Regions from separate parts of the Pseudoalteromonas sp. AS84 genome, predicted to be linked through region 2. Evidence: predicted binding sites of a transcription regulator. Region 2 holds the regulator's gene; each other region holds the start of a gene.
What was found. Region 2 encodes sigma-54, which starts transcription at its own class of promoters, with help from an activator protein. Its sites were predicted from a motif close to GTTGGCACGNNNNTNGNNT; they were not measured.
Positions count from the first base shown of each region.

Region 1: a site for sigma-54 is predicted at 1,141-1,159, ahead of WNY79_RS10060 (DUF1328 family protein). Genes of this name have one in related genera too.
Region 3: a site for sigma-54 is predicted at 1,609-1,627, ahead of WNY79_RS16590 (PA2169 family four-helix-bundle protein). Genes of this name have one in related genera too.
Region 4: a site for sigma-54 is predicted at 2,257-2,275, ahead of WNY79_RS16355 (TorF family putative porin). Genes of this name have one in related genera too.

Region 1 covers NZ_JBBMQY010000008.1:19,028-22,590, reverse strand. The annotation lists gene oadA (sodium-extruding oxaloacetate decarboxylase subunit alpha) at 1-425, opposite strand, end outside; gene WNY79_RS10065 (OadG family transporter subunit) at 437-679, opposite strand; gene WNY79_RS10060 (DUF1328 family protein) at 1,199-1,372, shown strand; gene WNY79_RS10055 (hypothetical protein) at 1,429-1,620, shown strand; gene WNY79_RS10050 (YcxB family protein) at 1,753-2,220, shown strand; gene csrA (carbon storage regulator CsrA) at 2,270-2,461, opposite strand; gene WNY79_RS10040 (aspartate kinase) at 2,553-3,563, opposite strand, start outside.
Region 2 covers NZ_JBBMQY010000016.1:74,025-77,587, forward strand. The annotation lists gene lptC (LPS export ABC transporter periplasmic protein LptC) at 1-337, shown strand, start outside; gene lptA (lipopolysaccharide transport periplasmic protein LptA) at 327-872, shown strand; gene lptB (LPS export ABC transporter ATP-binding protein) at 869-1,594, shown strand; gene WNY79_RS15455 (RNA polymerase factor sigma-54) at 1,664-3,163, shown strand; gene hpf (ribosome hibernation promoting factor) at 3,191-3,478, shown strand; gene ptsN (PTS IIA-like nitrogen regulatory protein PtsN) at 3,483-3,563, shown strand, end outside.
Region 3 covers NZ_JBBMQY010000019.1:24,546-28,108, reverse strand. The annotation lists gene WNY79_RS16600 (TonB-dependent receptor) at 1-339, shown strand, start outside; gene WNY79_RS16595 (biopolymer transporter ExbD) at 412-807, opposite strand; gene WNY79_RS16590 (PA2169 family four-helix-bundle protein) at 1,122-1,565, opposite strand; gene WNY79_RS16585 (LysR family transcriptional regulator) at 1,743-2,681, opposite strand; gene aceK (bifunctional isocitrate dehydrogenase kinase/phosphatase) at 2,699-3,563, opposite strand, start outside.
Region 4 covers NZ_JBBMQY010000018.1:78,593-82,155, reverse strand. The annotation lists gene WNY79_RS16370 (hypothetical protein) at 138-569, shown strand; gene WNY79_RS16365 (helix-turn-helix transcriptional regulator) at 578-778, shown strand; gene WNY79_RS16360 (hypothetical protein) at 934-2,097, shown strand; gene WNY79_RS16355 (TorF family putative porin) at 2,374-3,060, shown strand; gene WNY79_RS16350 (YIP1 family protein) at 3,253-3,563, shown strand, end outside.

The sequences.
Region 1 (3,563 bases), on a different contig from region 2:
GTACCTTGAGCGTGTGCGCCTACTTTTATAGCCGCTTTAATCGCTGTTTCAAGGTTGCGTACATCGTTCATTGCATCGAATATACGAAATACGTCAACGCCATTTTTGTGTGCGCGTTCTACAAATTTTTCAACTACGTCATCAGCGTAATGGCGGTAACCCAATAGGTTTTGACCGCGTAATAGCATTTGCTGTTTAGTATTAGGCATCGCTTTTTTAAGCGCACGAATACGCTCCCAAGGATCTTCGCCTAAATAACGAATACACGAATCAAATGTAGCACCGCCCCACGATTCAATAGACCAATAACCTGCATCATCTAGCTTGCTAGCAATAGGTAGCATATCGTCTAAGCGCATACGTGTTGCGAGCAATGATTGGTGCGCATCGCGTAATACCAATTCTGTTAATTTTAATTTAGCCATGTGTGTGCCCCTTATTTGTTATTTGATTTGTACTGAGCAATGGCAGCACTAATAGCAGCGATGTGCTCATTAGGCACACCTTGAGATTTAAAAGACGGTGATTTAGCTGGTGATGCCTCTGGTTCGCTAAAGCGCGTCACCAAATTAGACATAAGCGTTACTGCACCAATTAATATCGACAGAAATACAAACACCCCAACCATACCAGTTAGCATTAAGCTACCAGCCGTTGTGAGTAGAGCACCTATATCCATTTTTCTCCCCCTTGAAACCCATATCGAAAATAAAAAATCGATTTAATTAAATATTTATTCACTGGATGATAACAAAACTAGTCGCTTTGTCTACATCTTGTAAATTGGTAAAACCAATTAAACTATAAACAACATAACACTCAACTTATTTACATGCCATAACCCAGCAACCATGCGCCCTACAATACACGTAGGAAATAACGACTATAGCTAATAGTTATATAGAAGTTGTTAATTAACTATTCAACTTAATAAAAATACACACCAAACTTTATAATAAGTACAAAAACACGCACCAATTGTTAATTGGTCTTACCAAAAAATTTATTCTCAGTAGATTTTTGCCAGCAATTTGTAACAGTGTGAATAACTTACATAACAAAGCGTAAAAGTTACTAACTAACAAATAACTAAACACATAACCAAAAAACATAAGTCATTGATATTAATAAAAAATAAACTTTGGCATGTAACTGGCATTAGTTATTATGAGCAAATTTGATAACCAAGGAGAAAACAATGTTACGCTGGACAATTACATTTTTAGTTATTGCTTTAATCGCTGCAGTGTTAGGTTTTGGTGGCATCGCAGGTGCCGCAGCTGGTATAGCAAAAATTATATTTTTTATCTTTTTAGTACTTTTAGTGATTTCATTAGTTTCAGGTGCACTACGTGGTAAATCGCCCAGGTAGATAAAGCATTCAACTAACACACTAAAATTTAATTAAAACTTACAAGGAATTACATTATGAATTCAACAACTGTAAAAGCAGCACTAATCGGTCTATTCGCAAGTTTTTTCATCATGGGTTGTGAAGACAACCATGCAGAAGACGCAGGCGAACGTATTGACGAAGCAGTAACTGACGTGCAAAACAAAGTAGAAGATGCATGTGAAAATGTTAAAGAAGGCGTAAACGCTGAAGAAACTAACTGTTAATTCTTCTTTTATCGCTAAAAAACGGCCTTAGGGCCGTTTTTTTGTGTCTGTAATAAAATCGCTGACTATAAAGCTGCTCATTTAGCGATTAGCTTGTTAAAATAAAAAAAACGATATTTAAAGCAAGGCAATATGGCATTTACAACAACCTACACGCTAGATAAACCCTACTTTTATGAGTGCTTTGATGAGTCACTCCCGTACAGTAAACGCGCCAAACCTAAGTACTTTTTACTTGTACTACTGGTTGCGCTTGGTTTATTTGGCATTTATGTTTTAAACGATCATTACTTAGGATCGTTTATGATCATGCTAGGTGTACTAGAGTGCGTCGCTTTTTACTATCGCAGACCTTGGTGGGTAACCAGACAAATGCTCAGCAGAGCATCAGGCTCAGAAGTAACACTTACCTTTGATGAAGAAGGTATTAAATCGGCTAATCATTACAAAAGCTTTCAGCTAACTTGGCAAGACATAAGCGAAGTAATAGATACGCAGCAAGGTATTATTATTAAAAATAAAAGCGGCATGCAGTATATTTCAAAACAAATATTAACCCCAGAAACACTCGCTTTTATAAACAAAAAAGCCACTCAGTGAGTGGCTTTTGACTAGTTGAGTTAATTACTCAGCTACGTATACGTGTTGATTAAGCATTGCCCGGATTAGGGTTCGACTTTTCAGCTTGTATGCGCATGTAAATCTCTTCACGATGCACTGATACGTCTTTTGGTGCATTAACACCGATTCGAACTTGATTTCCTTTAACACCTAGAACAGTAACTGTTACTTCGTCACCAATCATTAGGGTTTCACCTACTCTACGAGTTAGTATTAGCATTCTCTTGCTCCCATGTTCCAATAAAAATTATAAGATTCCGCTTAAACATACTAATGAAAATTAGACTGAAAAGTAAGTAAAAACTCTCAATCTATCCATTTTCTGTTAAAAATGCTTTGTGTAATGCACGAACAGCCAACTCTAGGTACTTTTCATCTATTAAAACTGAAATTTTGATCTCAGAAGTCGAGACTAAAACCACATTAATATTTTCCTGCGCTAATGCATCAAAAAATAAACTTGCTACACCAGAATGCGATTTCATACCCATTCCAACAGCAGACACTTTAGCGACTGTTGGTAATCCGCTTATATTTTGAGCACTGAGTTGAGCTTGATCTTCGCTCAATAATTCAAGTGCTTGCAGATAATCATTCGAGTGCACAGTAAAAGCATAGTCTATTTTTTCAAAGATATGATTAACTTGATTAATCATATCTATTTCGATGCCATTATCAGCAAAAAGTTTCAATATTTTTGAAAGATATTGTGTACCGCTTGGCACACCATCGACTTTAATTAAACATTCGTCACGATTAAACGCAATCCCCGATACCACCTTGCTTGGCATATCGTTCTCCTCAAAACTTATTAATGTGCCTTCATCAGGATTAAAGCTCGAAAGCACCCTAAGTGGCACATTGTGTCTACCTGCAGCTTCTACTGAGCGAATGTGCAAAACTTTCGCCCCTAAACTTGCCAGCTCCAGCATTTCGGCAAAGGTAACTTGGCTCATTCTGCGCGCGTTAGGTTCAACACGAGGATCTGTAGTATATACGCCGTCAACGTCTGTATAGATCTGGCATTCGTCGGCTTTTATAGCCGCTGCTATTTCTACAGCCGATGTATCGGTGCCACCGCGCCCAAGCGTTGTAATGTTGCCCTCAACATCACGCCCTTGAAACCCAGCAATAATAGCAATACGGTTATGTTCAAGCTCATGCTTTAAGCGCGTAGCTGCAACCTCTGCAATACGGGCTTTGCCAAACATGTTATCGGTTAGAATATTAACTTGATCGGCTAACAAGCTTACAGCTGAATGACCACGTTTAATAATAGCCATAGCAAGCAGCGAAACAGAAACCTGCTCTCCGGTGCTAAT
Region 2 (3,563 bases):
ATTAGGTTTCACGTTTTTTGAAAAACCCATTTTTACTTTATATAACGAAAAGCAAACGTGGCAAATAAATGCAGACGAAGCAACATTATACGAAGACAAACAATTAATTTTAGAAGGTAACGTGGTTGCCAAAAACTTAACCGATAACGCCATGATAGACAAAATCAATGCTGATAATATTCAGGTAGATATAAAGCTATTAACAATGCGCTCGGAGCAACCCGTTATCATCACTGGACCCAATTTAAAAATCACCGGCAAAGGCCTAGAAGCCGACTTAAAAACCGAAGTGATAAAACTAATTAACCATACGCGAACCATATATTATGACCAATAAAATATTAAAATCACTTATTATTCCTACACTTATACTAGCATTTAATAGCAGTGCTGCAGAGCCAAATACACAGCCTGCTGCAAATCAAATATCAATAAGCGCCGATAAGCAAGAAGGTCAATTAAAAGCTAATGTCGGGATTTTTGAGAAAAACGTTGAAATTATTCACGGTAACCGCCGTATTACAGCCGACCGTCTCGAAGTACATAAACGCGATGAACTTGGTGATAATAAGCAATTATTAATTGCCACTGGTAGCCCTGCCCACTTTGAAGAGAAGCAATCAGACGGCACGACTATGAGCGCCAGTGCTGACGAAGTACGTTACGATGTATCTAAGCGTTTTTTAACGCTTGTTGGTAATGCACAGGTATCGCAAGCAGGACAAAAAATAAATGCTAAAAGCATTACCTACGACATTGAGCAGCAGCTAATCAGTGCCGAAAAAGATGAAAACTCAACTGACCGCGTTCATACAATTTTAGTACCCATTGAAACTAAAAAAAGTAAAAAAAGCGACAAAGGTCAACCATGAGCACATTAAAAGCAGAACTATTAGCAAAGAGCTATAAAGGCCGTGAAGTTGTAAAAAACGTTGGCCTTGAAGTAAAAGCTGGCAGTATTGTTGGCTTACTTGGCCCTAACGGCGCAGGCAAAACAACCACGTTTTATATGATTGTAGGCCTTGTGCCTAGCGATAAAGGTAAAATATCGATAGATGATAACGATATTACTCTTTTACCTATGCATAGTCGTGCTAGATTAGGCATAGGCTACTTACCGCAAGAGTCTTCAATTTTCAGAAAGCTAACTGTTTATCAAAACTTAATGGCTATTTTAGAAACGCGCAAAGAGTTAAATAAACAAGCTAGAGAAGACACTCTCGATAAATTATTAGATGAATTTAGCATACAACACATTCGTGATAGCCAAGGTATGGCATTATCAGGTGGCGAACGTCGTCGTGTTGAAATAGCACGTGCGCTGGCAGCAGATCCTAAATTTATATTACTGGATGAACCGTTCGCTGGTGTTGATCCAATTTCAGTATTAGATATAAAGAAAATAATAGAACATCTTAAAAATCGTGGGATTGGAGTATTAATTACCGACCATAACGTAAGAGAAACCCTTGATGTTTGTGAAAAAGCCTACATTGTTTCTCATGGGGAGCTGATTGCATCAGGTACTCCAGAACACGTATTAAATGATAAAACAGTACGCGATGTTTACTTAGGCGAGCAATTTAGGCTGTAACATTTACGCCATGTCTTTAAGCATCTGCTAGTATTAATTATAACAACATAAAAGGATTGTTAGAGATACATGAGGCAATCACTACAGCTGCGCATGGGCCAGCAACTTACAATGACTCCACAGCTGCAACAAGCTATTCGTTTGTTGCAACTCAGTACATTGGATCTCCAGCAAGAAATACAAGAAGCTCTCGACAGCAACCCGCTATTAGAGGTTGAAGAACAAGACTACTCAGAAGATGCTGCTGGCAAAAACGAGCAAAAAGCTGATACCGATGACATAACTGTTAGCGCATCTGCCGATGATGCTCCAAGCGAATACGAACAAGATAGTGGTGAAGCACTTGCGAAAGACACGCTAAGTGACGACATGGCTATGGATGTTAGCTGGGATGAGTACATGAGTGCCGCTCCTGCAGCATCATCGGGTCCAATGCCTGAAGATGAATCAATTTATCAAGGTGCCTCTACAGAGACGCTCCATGAGTATTTAATGTGGCAGTTACAATTAACGCCATTTAGCCCTACAGACGAAGCTATTGCTATTGCCATCGTAGAAGCCGTTGATGATTCAGGTATTTTAACACTAAGCTGCGAAGAGATTTTAGAAAGCTTTAATCAAGAAAACGAAGATGATAACGAAGTCGAACTTGATGAAATTGAAGCTGTATTAAAGCGCATCCAACTGTTTGATCCTGTCGGTATTGCTGCACGTAGTTTACAAGAGTGTTTGTGTATTCAGCTTAACCAATTTGATAAAGAAACACCTTACATTAATGAAACAAAAATGATTTTAACCGAGCATATTGATTTATTAGCTGCTCGTGACTATCGTACATTAATGAAGAAAACCAAGCTCAAAGAAGAAGAGCTTAAAGAAGTAATGACATTAATCCATACTCTTAGTCCTAAGCCAGCAGATACTATTGTAAGAGAAGAATCTGAGTATGTTATTCCAGACGTGTCGGTTAAAAAAATTAAAGGCCGCTGGGTTGTTGAGTTAAACCCAGATAGCATGCCTAAAATTCGTGTTAATAGCCAATACGCTGCAATGTCTCGCACTGTAAAATCGAGTGGTGACAGCCAGTTTATTCGCTCGCATTTACAAGAAGCTAAATGGTTTATTAAAAGCTTAGAAAGTAGAAACGACACGCTTTTAAAAGTAACTAATTGTATTGTTAAGCAACAACAAGGCTTTTTTGAACACGGACCTGAAGCAATGAAACCGATGGTTTTAAATGATGTTGCTGAAATGGTAGAAATGCACGAATCAACAATTTCGCGCGTAACAACTCAAAAGTATATGCATACACCCCGTGGTATATTTGAGCTTAAATACTTTTTCTCAAGCCATGTAAGCACCGAAAACGGTGGTGAATGTTCATCTACAGCAATTCGTGCACTTATCCGCAAATTAATCGCTGCAGAAAACTCAGCAAAACCATTGAGTGATAGTAAAATAGCGGATATATTGGCTGAGCAAGGAATTAAAGTAGCAAGACGTACAATCGCAAAATACCGCGAATCTCTGGCTATTCCACCGTCAAATCAGCGTAAAAGCTTGATCTAAGACGCAAAAAAAAAGAGGGTAATGCTTATGCAACTAAACTTAACTGGTCGTCACGTAGAATTAACCGATTCACTAAGAGACTATATTAATACCAAATTTGCGAAGCTAGAAAGACACTCTGATCATATTAATAATGTTCATGTCATTCTTGATGTAGAAAAATTAAATCAAAAAGCAGAAGCTACAATACATGTAAGTGGTGCTGAGCTATTTGCCTCTACGGAACATCAAGATATGTATGCCGCCATTGACTCGTTGATCGACAAGCTCGATCGACAAGTAATTAAACACAAAGAGAAGCTTGCTCGACACTAATATGATGAAATTAAGCTCACTTATATGCCAGGACTGCAGCAAAGCTGCGGTCCTTTTTAATAGCAAAAAAAGAATTTTAGAGTTC
Region 3 (3,563 bases), on a different contig from region 2:
TATCAACGTGATGATTGGACAGTTAACCTGTCACTTAATCGCTTTGGTGAGTACACAGTAGAAGATGGTGGTCGTCAAACGTATGGCGCAGAAATTTTAACTGACGTTAAAGTTAACTACTTCGTTACTGAAGATTTGTCGGTAAACATTGGTGCAAATAACTTATTTGACGTTTACCCAGATAAAAACGAAATAGGTAACTCTCGCTCAGGTACTATTGTGGATGCTAGTGGCAACACAGTAATAAGTAGCTCAGGTGTGTTTGACTACTCACGTCGCTCGGCTCCATTTGGATTTAACGGTGCTTACTACTACGTAGGTGCAGAATACCGTTTTTAATTAATAACCTCCCTTTCGTTATTTAACTCAAAGGGCCGTAAGGCCCTTTTTTTGTTTTAGCTTGGGCTGATTTTATTTAGAAATCAAACTTATTGAATAATCATCGTATTGCTTAATATTATTCATTACACTCATTAAAGTATTATGTGTACTGTTTTCGTCTGCGGTTATAAGTACCGAACTTATTTCATATTTAGCCGCGAACATCGCTAAATTAGACGTAACTTGCTCTAAACCAATTAACCTCCCTGAAAAATATACTCCGTTACTTTCATCAATTCTAAATAAAGCATTTTTAACAGGCTTATCTATTTGAGGGCTGTCGAGTGGTCGGTTTAATTCAATAGCCACAGGTTTTACAAAAGATGTAGTTACAATAAAGAAAATTAGTAATATGAACACTATGTCTAACATCGGGGTCATATCTACATCAGCATTATTTTGCAGTTTACTTAGTTTACTTTTCATATTGGACCTTATTTTTAATTAAATGCTGCGGCGCCACAGCAAGGTTTTAGGTACCTAATAACAAAATTAGCACAGCAAAAATAAAGCGTGGTTAAATAAACATTCTAATAACATTAAATTTTTGTATTTATTATGTATTTAAAATGTGGAGAAATAAGGTGGTGTTTATAGCAATCTGCTTATATATGGGGTCTATTTAGCATCGTTATAGAGTAATTTAATTCGTTAAATTGCTTAAGGATTTATACAGATTGGTATTAGAGGTAATAAAAAACCCAGCGCTAGGCTGGGTTGTATTTATGCGTTATGTAAGCTTACTGCTTTTGCATACGGCTCATTTCTGCATGGCAGCTTTGCATCGTTAATAATGTTTTAGCCAGTGCTGCTTCGCAATCAGCTGGTTGCGGTTTATCCATAGCGGCTTTAATTTCTTCAAGCGTTTTATCTTCTACTTCTTCAAGCTCTTTAACATACGTGCTGTCGTTATGTGAAGTGAAAGTAGTCAATAGGGCTGTATATGCACGTCGTGCTTCAACTGCGAAAGATGAACCATCTTCGCGTTCGCCTTTTTCATTAATTGCATATGGCTGCAGACGCTCGACACTCACTTTTCGGGCATCTATCATACGCTGAAAAAGTGCGCCAATAGCAGGGTCTTCAACTTTTTCCTGTGCTTTTTGATAAAAATCGATGCCGCTGTTCATAACTTGAATGATGTCAGTAATATGATTTACTTCTGATCCTTGATGGGTGTTCATAATGACCTCTTTTATTAAATGAATGTATAGTTCAATTTAATAAAAGCAATGTACGTTCCACGTTTTTATTTTTATGTAGTCATTTGATTTTATTGATTTAATTTTATTACAGGAAGGGGCTAAGTTAATGAGGAAAGTATTAACCTAGCAATTTTTACATTATATTGTGTAATAAAGTTATTTTAGCTCTTCAGCTACCTCAGCTACTTTTTGGCGTAACCAGATGTGGCTCGCATCGCGATGCAGCAGTGGGCTCCAAATCATATCAAGTTCAAAAGGTGGAATCGGAAACGGTGGCTCTAAAATTTTAAGCCCCGGATCATCTAAGTATATATTTGCGGCTTTTGAAGGAAGGGTCGCAATCAAGTTTTTCTCTTTAGCTAAATGAATCGCTACATGATAGTTACGCGTGAAAGTGGCAATGTTACGATGTTTACCAAAGTGGGCAAGTGCTTCGTCAACCCAGCCGAGTTTTTGCACATCTTTAGGGTCCATGCCCACACCTACACCAAAACCTGTTTTACTCACCCATATATGGCGTGCTTTTAAGTAGCTGTCGAGGCTAAAGCTTTCAATAATAGGGTTGTCGGCCTTAACTAAGCAGCAAAAACTGTCTTTCCAAATACGTTTATGATGAAAAGACTGAGGTAAGTTTTCAAAGCGGTTGATTGCCATATCTACTTTACCGTTTTCTACGTCATGAAAGGTTACGTCACTTGGTGTGAGTATATCTAAAGTAGTATCGGGGGCTTCTTCGTGTAGTTTACTTAAAAGCTTTGGCGCTAACGTACTTGCAGCGTAATCACTGGCCATTATTCTAAATACACGTTTACTCTGGCTTGCCTCAAATTCTCTATTAGGTGCTAGAGTTTCTTCAAGCGTCATTAATATGCCACGAATAACAGGTTGTAACTCTAAAGCGCGCTCTGTCGGGACCATACCATCGCTGGTACGAACTAAAATAGGGTCGTTAAATAGGTTACGAAGTCGTTTAAGGCCATTACTCATTGCGGGTTGCGTAATACTCAATTGATTAGCAGCTCGTGTTACGTTGCATTCTCGAAGCAATGTATCGAGATAAACGAGTAAATTTAAATCTATTTTACTTATATTCATTGTGTGTCCTTTAGCGCTTACCAGTGGTGAATAAATCGCTGTGCTGTCGGGTATGGGTAAATATGACTTACCTGACCATTTTTTATATTTTGTTGTGCCTGCTTCCAAAAGCTAACATCTATTAGCTCTGGATGAGTGCTGAGGAAAAACTTTTTATACATAGGATTAGGCATTACAAAGGTACATAACTGCTCTGGAAATACGTCTTGTGGTGCAACAGAGTAACTTTGCTCATCCATTAAATAATCATCGTAACTCTTTGCTTTTGGTAATGCTCTAAAGTTCATATCGGTTAGGTATTGAACTTCATCGTAATCGTAAAAAATAATACGTTTGTGCTTACTTACACCAAAGTTTTTTAAGAGCATATCGCCAGGAAATATATTAACGGCAATCATTTCTTTTAGGGCTTGCCCGTACTCTTCAATTGCGTCAGCGGCACTTTCTTCATCAGCATTCTCTAAAAATAAATTGAGTGGTGTCATGCGCCGTTCAATATACAAATGCTTGATGATCAACCATTCGCCTTCAATTACCATTGATGAGCCAATTGTTTTATGCAATTGCGCAAGTAAATTACTATCAAAACGTGCCAAAGGAAATACGACGTTAGAATACTCTATGGTGTCGGCCATTCTGCCAACGCGATCATGGTTTTTTACTAGTTGATAGCGCTTTAATACGGTATCACGGCCAAAGGGCTTACTTTCACCAAATTTGTCTTTTATTATTTTAAAAACATAACCAAATGAGGGGAGGGTAAATACCATCATCACCATACCTGGTGTACCCGGAGCAATTGTAAACTCATCACTTGAGTGAGATAAGTGATTTAAAAACTCTCGATAAAACTCAGTTTTCCCCTGCTTATGAAAACCCACT
Region 4 (3,563 bases), on a different contig from region 2:
TACCTGTTCTATATGAATCTTTCCTGAAACATTTTGATACCTTTAGGTTACAAATAAGTATTGACCCGATGATACCCCAAGGTTATATTGATACCCAAAGGTTACAAAAAATAAAATACTATCACAGGATGAATACTATGAAACAACAGGATATTAAAACTGAAGAACAATTTATGGGTCAAAACATATGGATTAGTTTAAGCGCAGGGATAGTTTGTTTACTTCTCTGTGTTTACTCACTAATAAAACAAGATCAACATATTGGAGGGCTTTTAACTGTTGGAATGGGCGTTTTTTTTTATGTAGTTATAGTGATTATTTACCTCATTAAAGGGGGCTTTCCGTTAAAAATGTATTTTCAATACGCTTATAAAGATGAGTTTCTAAACACCATTGATACTAATGCCTATAAACATTTAAGTTTTGCATTTGTATTTTGCCTTCTTGGAGTTTTTTATAAAGGTAATGAAATAGCTAGCGAGGTCTCGCATGCAACTATGGCAATATTCTACCTAGGTATCATGCTCTTGGTATATGGCGCTTCATTGCTTTGGCAAAATCGTGATTAGGAGAGGAAATGCAAAATAACATAGCAAAGTATCGAAAAGAAGCCAGGCTTTCACAGCAAGAACTTGCTGATGCTATTAACGTGTCGCGCAAAACAATAAGTACCGTAGAAACAAACCGGTTTACGCCGTCGGTAATAATTGCTCTAAAAATAGCAAAGCATTTTAATACCTCAGTCGAAAGTCTCTTTGTACTGGATGAAAATGATTGATACATGTTAAAGCATTAGTCTCATTTTATTAGCAAAAATACTGATTTAGTCACTTCAATTGCAACGTATGGAGGACAGCGCTGTTGTTATTAGCGTAATTGCGCTAAAATAGACCAGCAAAAAAATATATATCTAAACCGGAGATTCTACAAGGCATGAAAAAACTGCTAATTTCACCGTCAAAAATGACGCTAGGCGAACAAGAAAATCAAATCTATCAGAACATTCTGAAGCAATCTTCAGAGTTAAGCCTTAACCTTATGGCCGTGAAAGTAGAAAACCACCCTGATGATTTTTTACCTTGGTGTTACGAATTGCTAAGTGCAAGCAGAGATCGTATGAACTACGATTTACTAGAGCCACAGCAGTTACCAGTACTTAAGAAGCTACACGATCAGCTTATTTCAGCTATCAGCTTTTTACAGGTTAAAACTTTACGTATTGCTCCGTGGCCTGTTGTAAGTGTATTTGTAGAACAACACAAAGATGTTATTGCACTTGATGAACAGCTTCGTTTGGTAGACTACATCAAAAGCATTCGTGAACAGTCTCTTAAAGATATGATTCCTGAAGACTTACTTGCGTTTAGCGGTAAGCACATGGCATCACTTGATCCAAGCACATACAACTTTGACGTTGAATGGTTTGCATCTACAAAAAGTGCAAAGAGCTTCCATCAAATGCTTGGTGATTTACCAGGTGCTTTTGACGATGCACTAGTGAATATTCCACTTGAAGGTGATATTACTCAATACGAATATCAACAATTTGTTGCTGCTTATTCAAAAATATTCACCGACAACAACGAAAAACCAACACTTGCGCCTGCAACACGACTGCTTGCAATGCGTCGCCCTGATTTATTTACTCCGATTACAAATAATCGATTAGATGCATTATGTGGTGCCCTTGGTGTTTCTAAACTTAAAAATAGTGATTTTGAGCGTTACTGGCAAGATATCGTAAAAGGTATTCAAGCTATGTCATGGTACAAAATGGCTAAACCTAGTAATGAGTTAGAAGAACAATTGGTTGCTATTAAAGCATTAATTCCATGTTTCTTTCACTACGCTGATGCTAAAACACCAGATAACTCTAACTACATTAAACTGCTAACCAAGCCTAAACGTACTACAACTACTACAGGTAAAACTCAGCGTAGAGGTAAAGAGTCTGCAGAAATATTAGTAGACCGTGCACTTGCTGCTGACGATATTCCTGAGCATATTCGCAGTAAACGTGATTCAATTGTGAGTGAAGTACAAAAAGGTCGCAGCGTAAACGAAACAATTAGCCTTATGCGCACTATATTCGGTTAAAATCTTCTAATTTAGCCGTACTTTTATGGTGCGGCTAGGTTAATTTATGCACCAGCAATGTGCGCAACATCTTCCTTCATATTACCCCCCATCCTATTCATAAAATTCAAGCTCATGTTTTTAATAAATAAAAAATAATTTTTAATAAAAAATAATGAAGCTGGCACATACAGTGCAATTATCCCGTTAGTTAAACAATAAAAAGCCGTCAGCCTAAAGGTTCCGATTACATAATAAAAACCTTGGCGAGCAAAAATCATATAACGGGAAATGGACATGCTAAAACTAAAAAAAACAATCGCTATCAGTGCTATAGCATTAATGGGCGCAACATCTTTAACGTCAACAGCCGTACATGCTGAAGTAACAGCAAACGCAGCGGCAACATCAAACTACTTATGGCGTGGTCAAGAGCAAACTGGGGGCGATGCAGCTATTTCAGGCGGTATTGATTACGCTAATGAATCGGGCTTTTATGCAGGTACTTGGGCTTCAAATGCATCGTGGGCAGATGAAATGACCTATGAGCTTGATTTATATGCAGGCTTTGGTGGCGACATTAACGAAAGCGTTAGCTATGATGTTGGCTATATTTATTACGCTTACCCAGACGCAGCCTCTGAAGCTGACGCAGATTTCTCTGAAATTTACGGTAGCATCAGTGTTGAAGGCTTTACCTTTGGTGCTTCAGTACTAGCAACATCAGCTGCAAGTGGTGATGGTACAGACTTTGGTGATTCACTTTACCTGACAGCTGACTACGGTTTTGCTGTTGGCAGTAACGGCACTGAAATGGCACTTCACTTGGGCCATTACTCTGGTGACTTTATTGGCGATGATAATATCTTAGATTACGGTGTATCAATTTCGAAAGATGGGTTCACTTTTGGTTTATCTGATACAGATATGGATGACTCAGATATTAAAGCTTACGTTGCTTATTCTGTAGACTTTAATTTATAAGAAAGAATGTGTTACTTGCTGCAACACGAAGGGCCTTTTGGCCCTTTTCTTATTTTTGAACAAGCCCCTTCACACCTGTTAACAAACCGTTACAATTGAATGAAAACAATACATACATTTTCCTTTATTCTATTACCTAGTCACTGGGCATTTATAACTGCCTAGCCATAAAATAGGTATAAAGGAATAATAATGAAATCACCTAACGCGTTTAGCGCCCTACTCGATATTTATATAAGTCCTAGTAAAGCTTTCAATGGTGTTGAACACGCCAGAGGTTGGTCATGGCTTGCTTTTATAGTCATGTCTTTAGTTTCAATGGCGAGTATTTATATTTTTTATTCCACTGTTGATATGCAGTTTTTGATTAATGAGCAAGTAGCAGCATCAACTATTGATGCGACGATTGGCGAGCAAAAAATGATTCGCCAAAGTATAGAGCAAAATGCAGAAGGCCAAGTATGGTTTGGTTTGTTTGGCGGCGTAATTGCGCTGGCTATCAT